One region of the Planococcus sp. 11815 genome, then DNA from elsewhere that is predicted to be linked to it. Evidence: riboswitches for the same ligand, from Rfam matches in the RefSeq annotation. Region 1 holds a riboswitch; the other holds the start of a gene.
What was found. Region 1 has a riboswitch for FMN ahead of ribD (bifunctional diaminohydroxyphosphoribosylaminopyrimidine deaminase/5-amino-6-(5-phosphoribosylamino)uracil reductase RibD). Riboswitches for the same ligand answer to the same signal wherever they lie in the genome.
Positions count from the first base shown of each region.

Region 1 (9,288 bases):
TCGCCATCCCGTTGAACACTGCAGGAACATTACGCCCGGCTACATAAAAGTCGGATGTTTGCCTGGCCATATTATAGACGGCGATGCCGATGTACAAGCCGAATGTTGCCAGGATCAATACAAGTGATACGAGAAATTGTGAATCCACTGCTTCTCCCCCTTGTCGATTATGCAATTTTATCCATCGCTTTCAGTTAGTCGGAAGCCCTTTGCTATTTCTTGTCTTCCAAGTCTTGATCCAAACCGAATTTTTTGTCGATCCGGTCATTGACGATGGCGTTAACGAAAAGCAAGATGATGAAAGTCAACACTGCCCCTTGCGCTCCCATGAAATAATGGAAAGGCATTCCATTGACGCTGAAGCCCGACAATTCCTCCGCGAACATGACGACCCCGAAAGATGCCGAAAACCCGATCAGTAAATAGATGGTGACCAACGTGGTACGAGTCCGGAAATACGCATCTGCTTGTTTTTTATCGATCTTCCTCAAATTACCCACCCCTTTGCCGGTTTAGAAGCCGAATTCCTCTATTGCGAAGTTCACCCCCTCAACTGGAAAATGAAACGGACCGTATCCAGGAATGGGAGTGGCACCATTATGACCTTGACGAGCATGAATGCAAATAGCGATGCAAATGGAAGGAAAAAATAGACGACCTTCCGTCTTTTTAACCCAGCGACTACGGACACGATGGTGATAAGGCTCAATGTAAGAACCCAGATCATCGACTCACTCCTTTTTTGAAAACGCTAACAAATAAGCCTACGGACGGCCTATCATAAGTGATGATTCGCCCTTCCCCCTCCCTTTCCATTTTAAGGATAATAGATGTTATCTTTTTTCATTATTCTAAAACTTCTGTTAATTGTCAATGCATTATTATAATAAGATTCAAATAAAATATCTTTTGAACTCAAAGTAGTATAGGCTGAAATTCCAACAGTATGTTGTTGTATCAAGATAAATGCCACCAATAAATGAGCCTGCATTCATAAAAGAATGCAGGCTCATGTTAATTATTCACTTGTGTGAAATGATGGATGCCCAGAAAATATCTGGCCCATTCCGCCAATCAAAAACCTGTTTTCAGCTCTTTTGGATCAGTCGAATGCTTTCATCAAATTGCCCATTTCAACTGCAGAAACTGCCGCTTCGTAGCCTTTGTTTCCAGCTTTCGTGCCAGCGCGTTCAATCGCCTGTTCAATCGTTTCCGTCGTCAACACGCCGAAAATGACCGGAACGCCTGTCGACATGCCGGCTTGCGCAATGCCTTTTGCCGCTTCGCTGCAGACGTAATCGTAATGGGTCGTCGAACCGCGGATCACGGTACCGAGTGCGATAACCGCATCGTATTTTTTTGTTTCCGCCATTTTCTTCGCGACCAGCGGCAATTCAAATGCCCCCGGTACCCACGCAGTGTCGATGTTTTCCTTATTTACGCCGTGGCGCACCAAGCCGTCGACGGCGCCGTCCAACAAGCGCGAGGTGATGAAATCATTGAATCTGCCTGTAACGATCCCTATTTTTAAATCCGATCCGATCAAATTTGCTTCGTAAACTGTTTCCATTATGAACACTCCTTAGTCGATTAGATGATGCATCCGTTGTTTTTTCGTTTTCATGTATTGCGTATTGTCTTCAGTTGGCGGGATGACGAGCGCCAGCCGTTCTTCCACTTCGATGCCGTATTCGATAAGCGCAGCTGTCTTGGCTGGATTGTTAGTCAACAGCCGGACGCGCGACACGCCCAGGTCTTTCAGCATCAAAGCACACAATGTATAATCGCGCATTTCCGCAGGGAAGCCGAGCTGTTCATTAGCTTCGACCGTATCCAAGCCCTGTTCTTGCAGCTCATACGCTTTCAGCTTGTTCAACAAGCCGATGCCGCGCCCTTCCTGTCTCATATAGAGGACGATGCCCGCACCTGCCTGTTCGATCAATTCAAGCGATTTTGCAAGCTGCGCCCCGCAATCACAGCGGCGCGAGTGGAAAATATCACCGGTCAAACACTCTGAATGAATGCGCACAATCGGTGCTTCCACCGACTCGGGATTGCCTTTGACGATGGCGACATGCTCTTCTGTATCCAGGCGGTTGGAATAACCCACCATGCGGAATTCACCGAAGTCGGTCGGCATATGGACACTCGATTCCCGCTTGAGAATCGGGTCTTTCTCCGCGCGGTACGCATAGAGATCCTCGATGGTAATAAGTTTCAAATTGAATTCATCTGCCAGCTTTTCCAGTTCCGGCATGCGTGACATTGTGCCGTCAACATTCATGATTTCACAAATGACCGCTGCCGGTTCGCTGCCGCTAAGACGCGCCAAGTCGACTGACGCCTCTGTATGTCCTTGGCGCTGGAATACGCCGCCCGATTTTGCGACAAGCGGGAAGACGTGCCCCGGCCGTTTGAAATCCTGCGGCACAGCTTTTGTATTGAGCATCTGCAAAATGGTGTCCGACCGTTCAAAGGCGCTGATTCCCGTCTTGGCATCTTTATGGTCGATGCTGACGGTAAATGCCGTTTCGTGATGGTCAGTATTATGGCTGACCATTTGGTCGAGTTTCAGCCGTAATGCGATATCCGGCGAGACCGGCGTGCAGATAAGCCCCCTGCCATGCGTTGCCATGAAATTGATGTTTTCAGGCGTCGCATGTTCTGCGAGGCACACAAAATCCCCTTCGTTTTCCCTTGATTCGTCATCTACTAGAATAATGACTTTTCCTGCCTGCAAATCCTTTACTGCTTCTTCAATTGTATTTAGCATCGGTTTGCTCCTTTAAAATCCGTGGCGCCGCAAATAATCGGCGTTCATCGGTTGTTTTGGCGCATGCTCCATAAAACGCTGCACGTACTTTCCGAACATATCGGTCTCGAGATTGACCGAATCGCCTACTTTTTTGCTGCCCAAAGTTGTTTCTCCCGCCGTATGCGGGATGAGCGAAACGGTCAAATGATTTTCGCTGAGTTCGAAAATCGTTAAGCTGATGCCGTCAATTGCGACGGATCCTTTAACGATCGACTGCGCAAGCAATTCAGGAGGCGCCGCTATATCGATATACATGGCATTTTCCTGTGGGCGCTTGCGCAAGATCTTGCCGACCCCATCGATATGGCCCGCGACAAGATGCCCGCCGAAACGGCCATTCGCCGCCATGGCACGTTCCAGATTGACGGCACTGGATGTACTAAGTGAAGAAAGGGTCGTGCCGTGGAAGGTTTCCGGCATGACATCCACCGTGAAACGGCCGCTTGATAAGGAAGTCACGGTCAAACAGACCCCTTCGACTGAAATGCTGTCGCCGATTTTTGTTTCTTCTAAGACAACATTTGCACGGATCGTCATTTCCATGCTGGACGCGCCGCGCTTGATCCCCGCGAGTTGCCCCTTTTCTTCTATAATTCCTGTAAACATTTGTGTCACTCCTTTAAGGTGGAGATGATCTTCAGATCCGTTCCGAGGTGCTCCACCTTTTGTGTCTCCAAGCGAATGCCGTTTGACGCAGAACTGGTTTGCAGGTCGCCGAAGACGGAAACGGTTCCTTCGCCGCCGAGAATAATCGGTGCAATATACGTAGCAACTTCATCCACCAAACCGCTTTTCAAAAAAGCAGTATTGATTTTTTGCCCGCCTTCCACAAGGACAGACAACACCTTTTGCTCGGCCAGCAATTCCAGTGCAGCGGCGATTTCCACATCCGGCGTATCCAGTTGCAGAATTCGGACATGCTCAGGAAATGCGCAGCGGCTGTCGATATCGGCTCTTGATCCGACGATAATCCAAGTAGGGGCATCAGGTACTTGAATGACATGGCTCTCTAATGGGATGCGCAGCTGGCGATCCAAAATGACGCGGATCGGCTGCTTCGGGGAGTCAGCAAACCGATTGGTCAAACGGGGGTTGTCGAGTGCAATGGTCTGCGTGCCAACCAGGATGGCGTCGTGCAGCAAGCGCAGTTCGTGGACGTCGCGCTGCACTTCAGGCCCTGTAATTTTTTCAGAACGGCCGCCGTATACAGCGATTTTGCCGTCTAGCGTAATGGCGTGCTTCAATGTGACGAACGGCCGCTTTTTGCGGATAAAGGTGAAAAACATCCGGTTCAGCTCCGCAGCTTCCTGCTCGCAGACACCGGTCTCTACAATAACCCCGGCATTTTCAAGCTTTTGGATGCCTTGGCCCGAAACGAGCGGATTCGGGTCAAGCACAGCGACGACGACACGGCGGATGCCGGCTTTTATGATCGCGTCTGCGCAAGGCCCTGTCCGGCCATGATGGCTGCAAGGCTCCAGCGTCACATATATATCTGCGCCTCGTGCTTCATTGCCTGCCATATTCAGCGCATGAATTTCTGCATGCGCCTGTCCCGCTTTCAGATGCGCGCCCATGCCGATGATGCGGCCATCTTTGACGATCACCGACCCGACAAGAGGGTTGGGGGAAGTCTGCCCGGCAGCTGATCGCGCCAACTCCAGTGCGTGCTTCATGATTTGCTGATCGTCCACTTGATCACACCTTTCAGAACAAAATAAAAACCCATTGATTAGCCAATGGGTTAGAAGACAATAGGAAATAGAACTATAGAAAACTCTATAATTTCCGTGTTCTTCCTTCTCCCATCCAGACTTTAACTGTCGGCTTTGGACTTGCACCAAATCCTGCCCCGAAAGGCTCACGGGCTTCGGATTACTCCGTTACCGTCGATTGGGAATTTCACCCGACCCCGAAGGAATACTATTCAGTTGATCATCCACAGTATGCAAAAAAGGCCCCTTTCGTAAAAGAAAGGGGCCTTGAAAGTGCATATCAAAGAAGCCTTAGCGATTGCTAGTAGGCTGTTTGACGGTTCTTCTCCCATCCAGACTTTAACTGTCGGCTTTGGACTTGCACCAAATCCTGCCCCGAAAGGCTCACGGGCTTCGGATTGCTCCGTTACCGTCGATTGGGAATTTCACCCGACCCCGAAGAACGCTATAGATGATTATCTGTAAGTTTAGCGCAAGCTCCGGGGGCTGTCCAGAAAAGAATCTCAATTTTTGCGCGAAGCCAACTCAATCCCTAGAAAGAAACTCGGGTTTTTACTAGTTACCACATCGGCCCGCGCTCGTCTGTCAATTCGATAAAGAATGGGTAAATGCCCATGATCATTAAAAAGGAAACCAGGAATAAGGCGAGGGAAACGAACGGATCGATGCCGAAAGCGACCGAAATGAACATGATGAGCGGAGCGGCAAAAACGAACAAGCTGGTCTTTTTCCGCGATTCCATCGTCATGAATTGTTCTTGCCGGCAAGAGGGGCAAGTTAAGCTATCCCCGAGTGTGAACAATCGGCAGACGGTCTGCCCCCATGTCCATGTCGTTCCGCAATTTTGGCATTTCGGCATCGCCGTTCTCCCCTTTCCTTGTACTATCTATACTTACGTACATAAGTGGGATAAGTTCCCAAAACCGTCCCATTATTTCAGTTTTTTGGACATTCTTTCCTCCTACCTGCAAAAAAGCACTGCCCATTGTGAGCAGTGCCGAATTTTCCTTATAGGTATTCTTTTTCGATATCCTTCGTGCTGCGCTCCGTATCAATCGGGCGCACCATGCTTTCGATCTGTTCACGCTTCGGCTCTAAAAACGGCGGCAAAGAAAGCTTCTCCCCAAGCGTTTCATATGGCTCATCGCCCATGAAGCCCGGGCCATCCGTTGCCCATTCAAACAATAAACCAGGTGCGACCCGTGCATACAATGATTCGAAGAAGAAGCGATCGACGTATCCGGAAGTCGAGAAGCCGATTTCCTGCATATGGCCGATCCATTCATTCAACGCTTCGCGGTCCGCCACGCGGAAGGCGGCGTGATGCACCGTTCCGAAACCTTGCTGGCCGGACGGCAAGTCTGCATTATGCTCGACGATCACTTGTGCACCGTTTCCGCCTTCGCCCATCTCGAATAGATGAAACGGCCCTTCGTCAGCAATCTCACGCATATGCATCGCTTTTTCCAATACTTCCTTCAAGTAATCGAATTGCCCGATGCGGATATGGATCGGGCCAAGCCCAGTGATGGCAAATTCAAGCGGGACCGGACCCTGCTGCCACGGCGTGCCGGCCTGTACGCCCTCATTGTTCTCGTCCGATACGAGCATATACTGCTGGTCATCGAAGTCGGAAAACGACAAAGTTTTCACGCCGAATTGTTCGGTTATTGCATTGTGCTTTACTTCATATTTGTCAAAACGTTTTTCCCAATAGCTAAGCGCTTCGTCCGTCGGCACACGGAAAGCCGTCTTGTAAATTTCGTTCGTGCCATGAGAGCCTTTCGGGATTCCAGGAAAATCAAAGAAAGTCATATCCGTCCCGGCTGAGCCTTTATCGTCAGCGAAAAACAAGTGATAGGTTTGGATATCATCTTGGTTCACCGTTTTCTTAACCAATCTCATCCCCAATACATACGTGAAAAATTCATAATTCTTCTCGGCGCTGCTCGTAATCGCCGTTACATGGTGGATCCCTTTCAATTCGTTCATGCATACCGCTCCTTGTCTTTTACTATTCCATCTTTCGGTTCAATACTTTCTTGTGCTTCGTAGCCCACTTTTTTCAGTTTCTCGATCAACTCCGCTACTTCCTCTTGCTCAAGCCCGGCAAATACTTTATCCATCTGCCGTTCATGTTCAGGGAAAATGCGCTTCATCAATTCCTGGCCGTCGTCAGTCAAAAGGGCATAAGTCACGCGCCGGTCTTCTTTGCACGCTTCCCGTTCGACATAGCCTTTTTGCTCCAGCTTATCGACTACATAAGTGATGCTGCTGCTCGCAATCAACACTCTCTTGCCGATTGCCTGTATCGGTTGCCGGCCTTGGTGATAGAGCAGTTCGAGCACCGAGAATTCCGTCGCATTTAAGCCGTATCCCGCCACGTCGCGTTTAATGGCATCATGGACCGCATCCGCAGCGCGAATCAAAACCGTTACAGCTTTCAGGTTCTGGTTGGAGAACTCCATTTATATTTCACCTCTTTACTTCGAATTAAAATATCTTTAATTAAAAGTAATTATAACAAGCCGCCGCTGGTGGGTCAAGAGAACGGCTTCCAATTGCAGCCAATCAAAAAACTCCTATTCGCTATAAGCGAATAGGAGCGATCACAATTTATAATTTGAACGTGCCTGTGCTATAGGCCAATAATTCATCTTGATCACTGACAACGCGTCCTGTGAGGACCGCTGTACTGTTCGTCTGATGCAGCATTTCAGCGTGGAAAATGGCCGTTCCCTCCGCCAAGCTTTTGATGAAACGAACTTCCATTTGAATCGTCGAAACCGCATCGCTTCCGAGCGAGCGCGAGGCAAGCCCCATGACGATATCGATTCCCGACATGATCGCGCCGCCGTGCAGCATATTTTGCATATTGTCATTTTCAGGTTTTTTCTTCAAACGCATGGACGCCTTGCCATACTCTACCCGGTCGATTTCAAAACCGAGCATTTGGAAATAAGGGCCGTTCTCGAACTGCTCGATCAATTGCGTATATTCCTGTACTTTTTGCACGCGATCTCCCCCAGTTGATTATTCTTCCATTAGTATAGCATTCCTTTTTGAGGCAGTTGAATGGGCAGGACTTTCCCAAAAAGCAACGAATACTTAAGGACTACCTAAAAGGAGGTTTTTGGATGACACACGATTTTGATGTTCTTCCCGGCGCAGAGCCGTTCATTTCACAAGGCGGGAAAACAGGAATTCTCGTATCCCACGGCTTTACCGGCACGACTCAAAGCATGCGCCCGCTTGCTGAGGCTTTCGCGAACGAAGGATATAGCGTCTATGCCCCGCGCCTTAAAGGGCATGGGACGCATTATGAAGATATGGAAACCAGCACGTATCAGGACTGGATCGCTTCTGTCGAGGAGGCCTACGCTTGGCTGTCGGAGCGCTGTGATAAGATTTTCGTGGCTGGCTTGTCGATGGGCGGCACGCTCGCGCTTTATATGGCGGAAAACCATCCGGAGATCGTTGCCATTTCCTTGATCAACGCTGCCGTTGAAGTTCCGGACATGGAGGGCGTTAAGGAGTTGCAGGATGTGCGCTTTTTGGACGCCATCGGATCCGATATCAAAAAACCGGGAATCACTGAGCTTGCCTACGACAAAACACCGGTCGCTTCCGTTAAGGAGATCCTGCCCTTCATGGATTTGGTCCGTAAAAACCTTTCGGCCATCCATTGCCCCACACTGCTGTTCGTCTCGCCGGAAGACCATGTCGTTCCGCCGGTTAATTCAACATTCATTTTCGACCATATTTCATCTGAGGAAAAAGACCTTATCGAAATGCCGGACAGCTACCATGTCGCGACGCTTGATCACGACCAGCAGCGGATCATCGACGGCACGCTTGCCTTTTTCCGCAAATACGAATAAATTCTGCTCTATAAATAGAGTAAAGGACGGAAGGCTCTCACGCCTTCCGTCCTTTTATCATTTTTTCACTCTTGCCACGAGCAATCCATCGCCGACCGGCAGCAGGATCGACTCCAATTGTGGATGTCTTGAAGCCGTTCCGTTGAACTTCTTCATCGCTTCGGTGTGCTGGCGCTCTTTACCCGCATCTGCCACACTTCCCCCAGCCAGTACATTATCGGCGACAATCAATGCCCCGTTTTCTGCAAGTTCCAAGCAAGCGGCTAAATAGTTTTCGTAATTCTCCTTGTCAGCATCGATGAAAAAGAAATCGAATGTCCGCCCCTGGCCTTTCAATTGCGCCAAGCTGTCCAAGGCAGGGCCCGTCAGATAATCGACTTGGCTGCCGAATCCCGCTTTTGCCAGATGGGCATTTGCCAGTTCGGCATAGTCCTGTTCCAATTCCAGTGAAGTCAAATGGCCTTTTTCGCCAAAGCCCCGCGCCAGGCAAATCCCGCTATAGCCGCCGAGTGCGCCGATTTCCAATACCCGTTCCGCTTCCGTCATTGCCACGAGCATCGTCAGCAGTTTTCCGGACGCTGGCGATACCGAAATCGGCCGCATGCCGTTTGCGTTGATGGCGGCAAGCACCCCTTCCAGCACCTTGTCTTGCTCGACAAACACTTTATTGATATAAGAATTGATTTCCTCCATATCCTCATTCCTCCTTATGATTGAGAAAAGCCCCGGCGATGCCGGGGCTTTGATACTTAAAATGCAGATTCGATAGCGTTGACCATTTCGCTGACAGACTGCAGTCCGCCGCCGGACAGGTACCAATAATCCGGATCCAAGTAAATGATCTTATCGTTTTGATAAGCGTTCGTTTTCTGGACCA
Region 1 covers NZ_CP096991.1:427,577-436,864, reverse strand. The annotation lists gene M1Q06_RS02335 (sodium:solute symporter family protein) at 1-148, opposite strand, end outside; gene M1Q06_RS02330 (DUF4212 domain-containing protein) at 213-491, opposite strand; gene ribH (6,7-dimethyl-8-ribityllumazine synthase) at 1,103-1,570, opposite strand; gene M1Q06_RS02320 (bifunctional 3,4-dihydroxy-2-butanone-4-phosphate synthase/GTP cyclohydrolase II) at 1,583-2,773, opposite strand; gene ribE (riboflavin synthase) at 2,786-3,421, opposite strand; gene ribD (bifunctional diaminohydroxyphosphoribosylaminopyrimidine deaminase/5-amino-6-(5-phosphoribosylamino)uracil reductase RibD) at 3,427-4,509, opposite strand; FMN riboswitch at 4,609-4,739, opposite strand; FMN riboswitch at 4,847-4,977, opposite strand; gene M1Q06_RS02305 (TIGR04104 family putative zinc finger protein) at 5,090-5,389, opposite strand; gene M1Q06_RS02300 (ring-cleaving dioxygenase) at 5,539-6,522, opposite strand; gene M1Q06_RS02295 (MarR family winged helix-turn-helix transcriptional regulator) at 6,519-6,998, opposite strand; gene M1Q06_RS02290 (PaaI family thioesterase) at 7,147-7,545, opposite strand; gene M1Q06_RS02285 (alpha/beta hydrolase) at 7,668-8,411, shown strand; gene M1Q06_RS02280 (O-methyltransferase) at 8,469-9,104, opposite strand; gene M1Q06_RS02275 (siderophore ABC transporter substrate-binding protein) at 9,161-9,288, opposite strand, start outside.

Region 2 (9,288 bases), 1.5 Mb from region 1:
CCTTTTCCTTCTATAGGAAAAGGCTTTTCGTTTATTTTTGGAACCCTTATCGGTACAATGAAAGGTATAGAGATGAAAGTTGGAGGGATTAGGATGTCTGAAGAAATTACAATTCTTGTAGTGGATGATGAAGAGAGGATCCGCCGCCTGTTGAAGATGTATCTCGAGCGTGAAGGATATATGGTGGAAGAAGCCGAAAACGGCGTGGAAGCATTGGAAAAAGCAGTGGAGAAGGATTACCATTGCATCCTGCTTGATCTCATGATGCCGGAAAAAGACGGCATCGAAGTGGCAACCGAACTTCGGGAGACGAAAATGACGCCGATCATCATGCTGACGGCCAAAGGCGAGGAAGCAAACCGCGTGGAAGGGTTTGAATCCGGAGCGGATGACTATATCGTCAAGCCGTTCAGCCCGCGGGAAGTCGTGCTGCGCGTAAAAGCGATTTTGCGCCGGTCGTCTGCTTATTCGCCTTCTACAAGTTCGACTGTCTCAAAAGACTTGGTCGTCTTTCCTCATCTGACGATCGACCACGATGCGCACCGCGTGACAGCAGACGGCGTGGAAGTGAATTTGACGCCGAAAGAATACGAACTTTTATATTTCCTGGCAAAATCCCCGGATAAAGTGTTCGACCGGGAACATTTACTCAAAGAAGTATGGCATTATGACTTTTTCGGCGATTTGCGTACCGTGGATACCCATGTCAAACGCTTGCGTGAAAAATTGAACCGCGTCTCCGAATCCGCCGCTAAGATGATCGTCACCGTATGGGGTGTCGGATACAAATTCGAGGTCGGCAATGAATAGAATATGGAATAGCATCGTCGGGAAGCTGTGGGTAACCATTTTGCTTCTCGTTTCCTTTGTCCTTTTTATCGTGACGGTGCTGCTGTTGGAGTTTCTCGGGAACTTCCATAGCGAGACAGTGGAAGAAGCGCTTCACAACGAAGCGAATATGATAGCCCGGATCTTCAATGACCACTCCGGGGAAGGCAATTTATCGATCGTCGACGAAGTATTAGGGCCCGAAACCAATGCAGTCATCGCCGAAGAACCGGGGGAAATCTCGTATTATTTGCATGATGGCTTGAATGGCGAGGAAATCAGGGAAAAGATCGTCAGCGAAAACGAATTTCAAAAAGTATTTGAAAGCGATGATACGGTAACGAAAGAAATGCTGCTGCCATCCTTGTCGGAAGCAGACCGCATGGAATCGTATATCGTCATGGCGTCGCCTCTTCAAACAAGCGATGAGCTTCACGGCACGGTTTTCATTTACCAATCATTGGAAGTTATGGACCGCACTGCTGAAAGAACAACCAATATCGTTTTCCTATCCGCGTTTATCGCGTTATTATTGACGACGTTTTTCGCATTTTTCCTATCGACCCGGATCACCTCCCCGCTGCGCAATATGCGCGAAGGGGCATTTGAATTGGCGAAAGGGAATTTCGACACAAAAGTGAAAGTATCTTCCGGAGATGAAATCGGCCAATTGGCGATCGCCTTTAATCAGATGGGCCGCCAGTTAAAGCATCATCTCGAAGTGATCAACCAGGAGAAAGAGCAATTATCGAGCATCTTGACCTCGATGGCGGATGCCGTAATCACCTTCAATCAGGATAAGACGATCCTGTTGAACAATCCGCCAGCAGAGAAGCTGCTGCAGCAATGGCTCTTCAAAGACGGCACGACCGATGCCAATGCGCTGCCATCGGAAATGCTCCATATGCTCGACCATGTCCTGACATTCCAGGAGGAAATTGAGGAAGAGCTTGAAATCGAAGGCGCCTATTATGCGGTCAATTTCAGCCCGCTATACAGCGGAGAAAGCGTACGCGGGGCGGTGGCTGTGCTCCATAACATGACGGAACAGCATCGCCTTGAGAAGCTGCGTGAAGATTTCATCGCCAATGTATCCCACGAACTGCGGACGCCAATCGCCATGCTGCAGGGCTATAGCGAAGCCTTATTGGATGACGTCGGTGCAAGCGAAGAAGAGCGCAACGAAATGACCAAGATCATCTACGAGGAATCCCAGCGCATGGGCCGACTCGTCACGGACCTATTGAACTTGGCACGATTGGAATCAGGCCATATGCGCCTCTACAAAGAATTGGTGCAGTTCAATAATGCCATCGAGCGGATGAGCTTGAAATTCAGCCAAGCCGCGAAAGAAAAAGGCATCGAACTGAGCTTCACGACAGAACTCGATGACTGGGCGGCAGCCGAACTCGACGAAGACCGCATCGAACAGGTCATGACGAATTTGATCGATAATGCACTTCGCCACACTCCGCAGGGAGGGCAAGTGCATGTGCATGTCGAAAACATGGGAGACTACGCAAAAGTTTCGATCAACGATACCGGGGCCGGAATTACAGAGAAAGACCTGGAATTCGTCTTTGAGCGTTTCTATAAAGCCGATAAGGCAAGGACGCTCGGCAAAGGCGGCACAGGGCTCGGGCTCGCGATTGCCAGCAATATCATCAAAGCGCATTCGGGAGAAATCCGCGCCGAAAGCAAATTCGGCGAAGGCACTTCGTTCATCTTCACATTGCCGCTGAAGGCGATGTAACTTTTCTGCTGTCGTGACGACTAATCCAAGGAACGGGGGGAGTTGCGTGAATGACTCCGTGTTTCATCGGCTGTACGATCAATACCATCAGGATGTCTTTCAGTTTTTGGTGTATTTAGTGAAGGACCGGCATGTGGCAGAAGATCTGATGCATGAAGTTTATGTGAGGGTACTGCGCGCTTATGACCGGTTCCAAGGAAAGAGTTCGGAAAAGACCTGGCTCTTTTCGATCGCCAAAAATGTCGCCATCGACCATTTCCGCAAGACCGCAGTAAGGAAAAAGCATTCGATGGATTTCTTCGACTGGGAAACCCAACAATTGGTTTCAACTGAAAAAATACCGGAAGAAGTTTCATTGCTCAATGAAGACAAGATCCGCTTATACCAAATGCTCGATTTGTGTACAGGCGACCAGAAGCTGGTCATCATCATGCGTTATTTCCAAGATCTCTCCATTGCGGAAACTGCTGAAGTCCTGGAGTGGTCGGAAGGCAAAGTCAAAACGACACAGCACCGGGCAATCCGGTCCCTCCGCCAAAAATTACTAGAAGCAGAAGGGGGAGGAGAATATGCCGAATGACAAATGGGACGATGAAGAAATCGAAAGTTTGTTGCGGGATTTCCCCAAAATACAAGACAGGCGGCCCAAAGCCGAAGTGTATAAAAAGCTTTCCCATAAAGAACAAGCACCCAAACAGCCGAAGCGCTGGCTGCCGCTATTAGTTGCCATCGTCGCATTCCTGAGCATCTCGGTGCTCGTCGCCTCTTTGCTGCAGCAGAATGGAACCGACTCAAGCAGCGAGAGTGAAAGCAGTGAAGCGGAGTCGACGATGGCAACAGATGAGGCACCGACGGAACAAACAGAGCCAGCAGACGGGTCCACAAAAGAATCCGAAGGGGCAGCGAGTTTGGCCACGGATGGCCCGGAAGTGAAGCGGAGCGCAGTTTATGAGAGCGAACTGGAAGGTGCGCATGTGTTGCGCATCGGGCTTGCTTATCATGGCTATGTTGTGCCCATAAGTTTCGTCATTCCTGAACAGCTAGCCGATACGGCAGAGCCGAACGCTCTCGAACTATATGAAACATTCGCCGGTCAAATCGATGAATCCGGCTTGGGTTTTGATGAGTATCATCCATATGAAGGCGAGCTCCAGCAAAACGGTTCGACGATCAGCCATTTCTTGCCGGACGGCCATTCCTATGATCAAGGTTCGGCCTCCACTTTGCTGTATCTGAACAGTTTGGAGGAAACGTTCATGGGTCAGCAGGAAATTCGTGTATTGAATGAAGACGGGGAAGCAGCGCAATTATCCCATGTAGGGACAGCGGAACCACTCGTTCCGGGCGAGCAAGGGCAAAGCTTTTACTTGCTTGCTTCGTCAACAAGTGAATGGCATTTGGCTCCCGCTTACGGCATGTCGCCGGAAAATGTAGGAGATGCGCTGATGGCACTTCAGCAATCGCCGAATGAGGATTACCGATCGCCGGTTCCTAACGGGGTCAGTTACCGCGTTGAAGTGGATGGAATGAACGCCACATTGATATTCGAAGAGCCAATGGACTTGGAGGCGCTTGACGGAATGGAAGCGATGCAGATGATTGAAAGCATGGCGCTCACGGCTCAATCCTACGGCTCATCGTTGACGGTATCCAATACGGCACAAGTGGAATGGGCAAAATTCGATTTCTCCAAAGAACTTGAGCTGCCCGTTTCGCCCAACCGCATCGACTGGCCAGAAAAATAAAAAAAGACAGCAATGTAAGCAGTATGGTTTACATTGCTGTCTTTTTTTTATAAGATTAACTTGTATAAAAAAATATCGATTCATCTTCGGGGCAGGGTGTAATTCCCTACCGGCGGTAATTGGACATAATGGTCCATCAGCCCGCGAGCCGTAAAAAGCAGGATTTGGTGAGATTCCAAAGCCGACAGTATAGTCTGGATGGGAGAAGGTGAAGGTACGGACGCATGCCGTTTTTAATGGCGGGCCGTTTATTTCAGTGTGCCTAACTCTCCCTTAAGTGAACCTTGCTTAAGGGATTTTTTATGGCAGCATGCGATCCGAACCTTTCTTCTGGTGAATCACGACAAGGAGAGAGGAACATGAAGAACAAGAAATTGCAATCGATGATTGTCATCGGTATGCTGAGTAGCATCTCATTTGTGTTGATGCTATTCAATTTTCCGCTGCCGGCATTGCCAGCATTTTTGAAAGTGGATTTCAGTGACGTGCCTGCACTAATCGCGGCGATCACGATGGGGCCTGTCGCAGGCGTCTTGGTAGCATTCTTTAAGAACGTATTGGACTGGATTTTTTCAGGAAGCCCGACTGGCGTCCCTGTAGGGCATATGGCGAATTTCGCGACGAGCCTATTGTTCATTTTGCCGGTCTACGCCATTTACCGTAAAGTTTCCACAAAAAAAGGAATCGCATTCGGTTTGGTCATCGGGACATTCTCGATGGCAATCGGCATGAGCTTGCTGAATTATTTCGTCTTTTTGCCGATGTACACGTACTTCCTGAACATGCCAGAACAGACCGGAAACGCATTGTACACGACCATTGTCCTCGGGATCCTGCCGTTCAACTTGATCAAAGGCTTGGCGCTTACGACCGTCGTCTTATTGATCTTCGGCAGCATGCATACCTGGATTGAAAAACAACGTTCCTATTATTTATCATAAAAGAAGCGGCTGGAAGATGATTCTTCCGGCCGCTTTTTCTATTGACCAAAATTTGGTCAGTCTTCGTATTTAAGTGGATCCCCTTCAAATGGCTCGTCTGCAACTTTAATGGAATCGGTTGGGCATCCTTCAAATGCGTCTTCCATATCCTCCATCAGCTCATCTGGCACTTGTTCAGTCCCCGTGTTATCATCAAGAATAACGAAGGCGATGCCCTCATCATCATAATCGTAAATGTCTGGTGCCGCTGCTCCGCAAGCTCCGCATGCGATACACGTATCCTTATCAACAATGGTATATTTAGCCATTCCAGTTCCTCTCCTTTATCTCCGAACAAGTTCAGTTATACTATCGTGTTTATTCTATAGATATTTCATGATTTTTTCAACCCAAAACCGCCAGGAGGGTAATTCAGTGCGATTCGATGAAGTCGTTTTAGCGATTATGAAAGCGGTAGACGGTCAACGGACCGTATCTTCCCCTTATCATTTAATTAAAGGAAAGAAATCAGGGCAAACGATTCAGGATATCGGCTATTTCGGGTTGCATCCTTATTTTGCAGTGCTTCCAAAACTGGATAAGCAAGAGTATCTAGCGTCCATTGACAGGTTGCAGGCGCAGGGCTATTTGATCCCAGATGACAAGATCGTCCAGCTCCATCGCTCCGCATTCAATCTGGAAATTCCACCTACGCTTTTGAATGGCTGGAAGTACAGGGGCAATGAAAATCGGTTCTTTGCGCGCCTATCGTTGGTGGTCCAGACGATGTCCAATTTTATGCAAGGCCAAAAGCGCTTTGATCCAGTCGTCACCGATGAAACGGTGCAGGCGTGGGCCAAAGCTTATTTGAAACGCGTCGATTTTCGCTCACCCGCTGTTCAAGAAACTTTTAAAAACCAGCTCGAAACCAGCTTGGCTATGGCAAAAACAACCGAAACGCATAAAGATATCCTGGTGGAACGGTTGTCGGGCTATGGTGTCGGGGGGCTTACCTGGGATCAATTGGCCATGCAGCATGGCGTTTTGCCGATAGATGTAAAGATTGCGGCTGTTGAAGCCATGCATGCTTGGCTGGATGTGCTCGAAGGCATGGAATATCCATTGCTCGCGGGTATGCTTGAAGGCATCATTCAGCAATCTGCCTTGACAGAATCGGCGAAGCGGACGCAAAATCTGTCTGAACGCGGATTTTCACTCAAGCAGATTGCTGAGCTCCGGCAGCTGAAAACAAGTACGATCGAGGATCATTTCGTGGAGATGGCCATGAACGACCCAGCGTTCAGCTCCGCACCGTTTATGGACGAGCAGTTATTCGAGTCGATCCATCACATCAGCAAGGAGTTGAAGACGATGCGCCTGCGGGACATTAAAGAGCGATTGCCTGAAGCCAGCTATTTTCAGATCCGGTTGGCGCTGGCGATGAGAGGTGGCGTCACATGAATCTTGAAAAGCTATTATACGAAGCTTACGGCTACACGGAATTCCGCCCCGGTCAAAAACAAGTGATCGAACAAGTGCTGGCGGGGCGTGACGTTTTGGCGCTGCTGCCGACCGGAATGGGGAAATCGCTGTGTTATCAGCTTCCTGGCAAAGTCTTGCCTGGCGCCATTGTCATTGTTTCGCCGCTTTTATCGTTGATGCAAGACCAAGTCACCCAATTGAAGAAGATGGGGGAAAAATCGGTCATTGCCATCAATTCCTTCATGAAACCGGAAGATCGCGAAAGGGCGTGGAACACGCTCGGCAATTATAAATTCATCTTCGTGGCTCCCGAGATGCTTGTACAGCCGTATGTGCTCGGCAAATTGAAATCACTCGGCATCTCGCTGCTAGTCGCGGATGAAGCCCATTGCATTTCTCAGTGGGGCTTCGATTTTCGCCCGGATTATTTGCGCATTGCAGAGGTTCTGCCAAAGCTTGGCAATCCGCAAACCTTGGCGCTAACCGCAACGGCGACCGATAAAGTCACAGATGAAATCAAACGTTACTTAAAATTGAGTGACCCATTCGTCTATTCACATCCGATGGACCGAAAGAACATCAGCTACGACATTCGCAAATTCGACAATGATAGTGACAAATTGGAAGAACTATTGAATTTGGTGTCAACATATGCCGGACCTGGGATCATTTATGCCGGAACACGCCGGAAATCGCAGGAATTGGCGGAGCGTATCCTCGCACTCGGCATCCGTGCGGCATTTTACCATGGTGGAATGGAACAGCAGGACCGTATTTTTGTGCAACAGCAATTTGCCAATAAGGAGCTGGAGTGGGTATGTGCGACCAATGCGTTCGGCATGGGGGTACATATTCCTGATATCCGCCACGTCATCCATTTCCAATTACCGTCCTCTATAGAAGGATATGTCCAGGAAGTCGGGCGTGCTGGCCGGGATTCTTTGCCTTCACTTGCGACTTTATTGTATGCCGCCGGCGACGAGCGGCTAGTGGAGAGTTTGATCATGGATGATTTGCCCGAACGCCATGAAATCGAGCTGATCTATGAGCGCGGGGAAGAAGCGAAGCAATTGATTGAGCAGGGGATGATGAGGGAGACAGCGTATCGCATCATTTCCTATTGGCGTGAGCGTCTGCCCCTTGAAGGCACATTGAACCAGATCGAGCAATTGAAAAAAGAAAAACAACGGCAAGCGGCTTCCGTCCGCGGGCTGGTTCATTCAAGCGGCTGCATCCGGCAATACATCAGCATGAGCTTCGATCAAGAAAACCCTGCTATACCGCCTAATTGCTGTAGTTTTCATGGGATTGACCGCAGCCTGTTCAAAGGTAGTCGAAGCGAGCCGAAAGCATCGACACAAGGCTCTTGGAAAGAGCGTTTGAAGGTCCTTCTTCCTATATGAAAATCTCTATTTCTATTATTTACAAATAAGCCTTTTTTCGTCATAATAGATATATTAGTACAGATAGGGGTAGTCGTGAAATGGGAAACGATAATTATCATGAATCAATGGAAAAGAATCGCCAGGAATTGTCACAGGAACGCATGGCAGAATTGACGAGGCGCGCACGCCAAATGCCCAAGCCGAAAAGCAGGGGCTTATTATTGCCTTCTTTGTTTTTTATCTTTATCTTGATTCCGGTCACTTTGTTGATTTATGTTGCGTTTTACTATGAACCGGATGACACGCTAACTGCCAAAATAAACGAAAATGAAGTGAGCTTTGAACTGAACTCCCAGCCGCCTTCTGACAGCACGGTACTTGCTGCTGCAGACGACCAGGAGAAAGACGAAGAAGAAAAGAAAAACGCCAAAGCAAAAGAAGCACAAGAACAGAAAGAGCTAAAAGAAAAAGCACGTGAACGTGAAGAAAAGGCGGCTGCAGAAGCGAAAGAGAAAGAGCAGGCGGCCGCGGAACAGCAAGCAGAGAAAAAAGCCCAGGAAACGGCGCTGGCAGAACAAAAAGCGCGTGAGGAAGCTGAAGCGAAAGCAAAAGCCGAAGCCGAACAACGTGCGCAAGCTGAAGAAAAAGAAAAAGAGCAGCAACAAGAGCAGGAAGAGACACCGACTGCCGGCGGCAAGACGGTAACCGTCCAATCGAGTGAAACGCTTTACCGTATTGCCGTCAATAATTACGGTGCGAGCGGTGCAGCCGCCGCTGTTGAGAAGATCAAACAGGCGAATGGATTGGCATCTAACGATATCAGCCCCGGACAAACATTGATTTTGCCTTAAGGAGGGATTAAATGCCTCCTGTTAGGGAAAAGGTAGGAAGAATCTAAAAAGAGGTGAGCGAATGTTTGTCAAAAGTGCATTAGTGAAAAAAGAAAGATGTTTTACGGTAACACCGGAAGATACGATGGAAAAAGGGCTCAAGCTATTGGAGCAGCATTCCATTGATGCATTGCCTGTCGTCGATGGCGACCAATTCAAAGGGATCTTTACCTGGTATCATGCATACCGTGCGTTCTTCTATTCGGATGCCCAGAAAGACGAGTTTGTGCGTTCGACAAAAGTGAAAGATATCATGGTCAACCAAGATGTTTACTTGAATATCGA
Region 2 covers NZ_CP096991.1:1,894,027-1,903,314, reverse strand. The annotation lists gene M1Q06_RS09730 (response regulator transcription factor) at 94-810, shown strand; gene M1Q06_RS09725 (ATP-binding protein) at 803-2,581, shown strand; gene sigX (RNA polymerase sigma factor SigX) at 2,628-3,161, shown strand; gene M1Q06_RS09715 (hypothetical protein) at 3,151-4,326, shown strand; FMN riboswitch at 4,405-4,540, shown strand; gene M1Q06_RS09710 (ECF transporter S component) at 4,686-5,267, shown strand; gene M1Q06_RS09705 (ferredoxin) at 5,324-5,575, opposite strand; gene M1Q06_RS09700 (helix-turn-helix domain-containing protein) at 5,682-6,707, shown strand; gene M1Q06_RS09695 (RecQ family ATP-dependent DNA helicase) at 6,704-8,131, shown strand; gene M1Q06_RS09690 (LysM peptidoglycan-binding domain-containing protein) at 8,212-8,964, shown strand; gene M1Q06_RS09685 (CBS domain-containing protein) at 9,026-9,288, shown strand, end outside.
Region 2: it holds a riboswitch for FMN, as region 1 does, so the genes downstream of both, M1Q06_RS09710 (ECF transporter S component) here and ribD (bifunctional diaminohydroxyphosphoribosylaminopyrimidine deaminase/5-amino-6-(5-phosphoribosylamino)uracil reductase RibD) in region 1, are expected to answer to the same signal.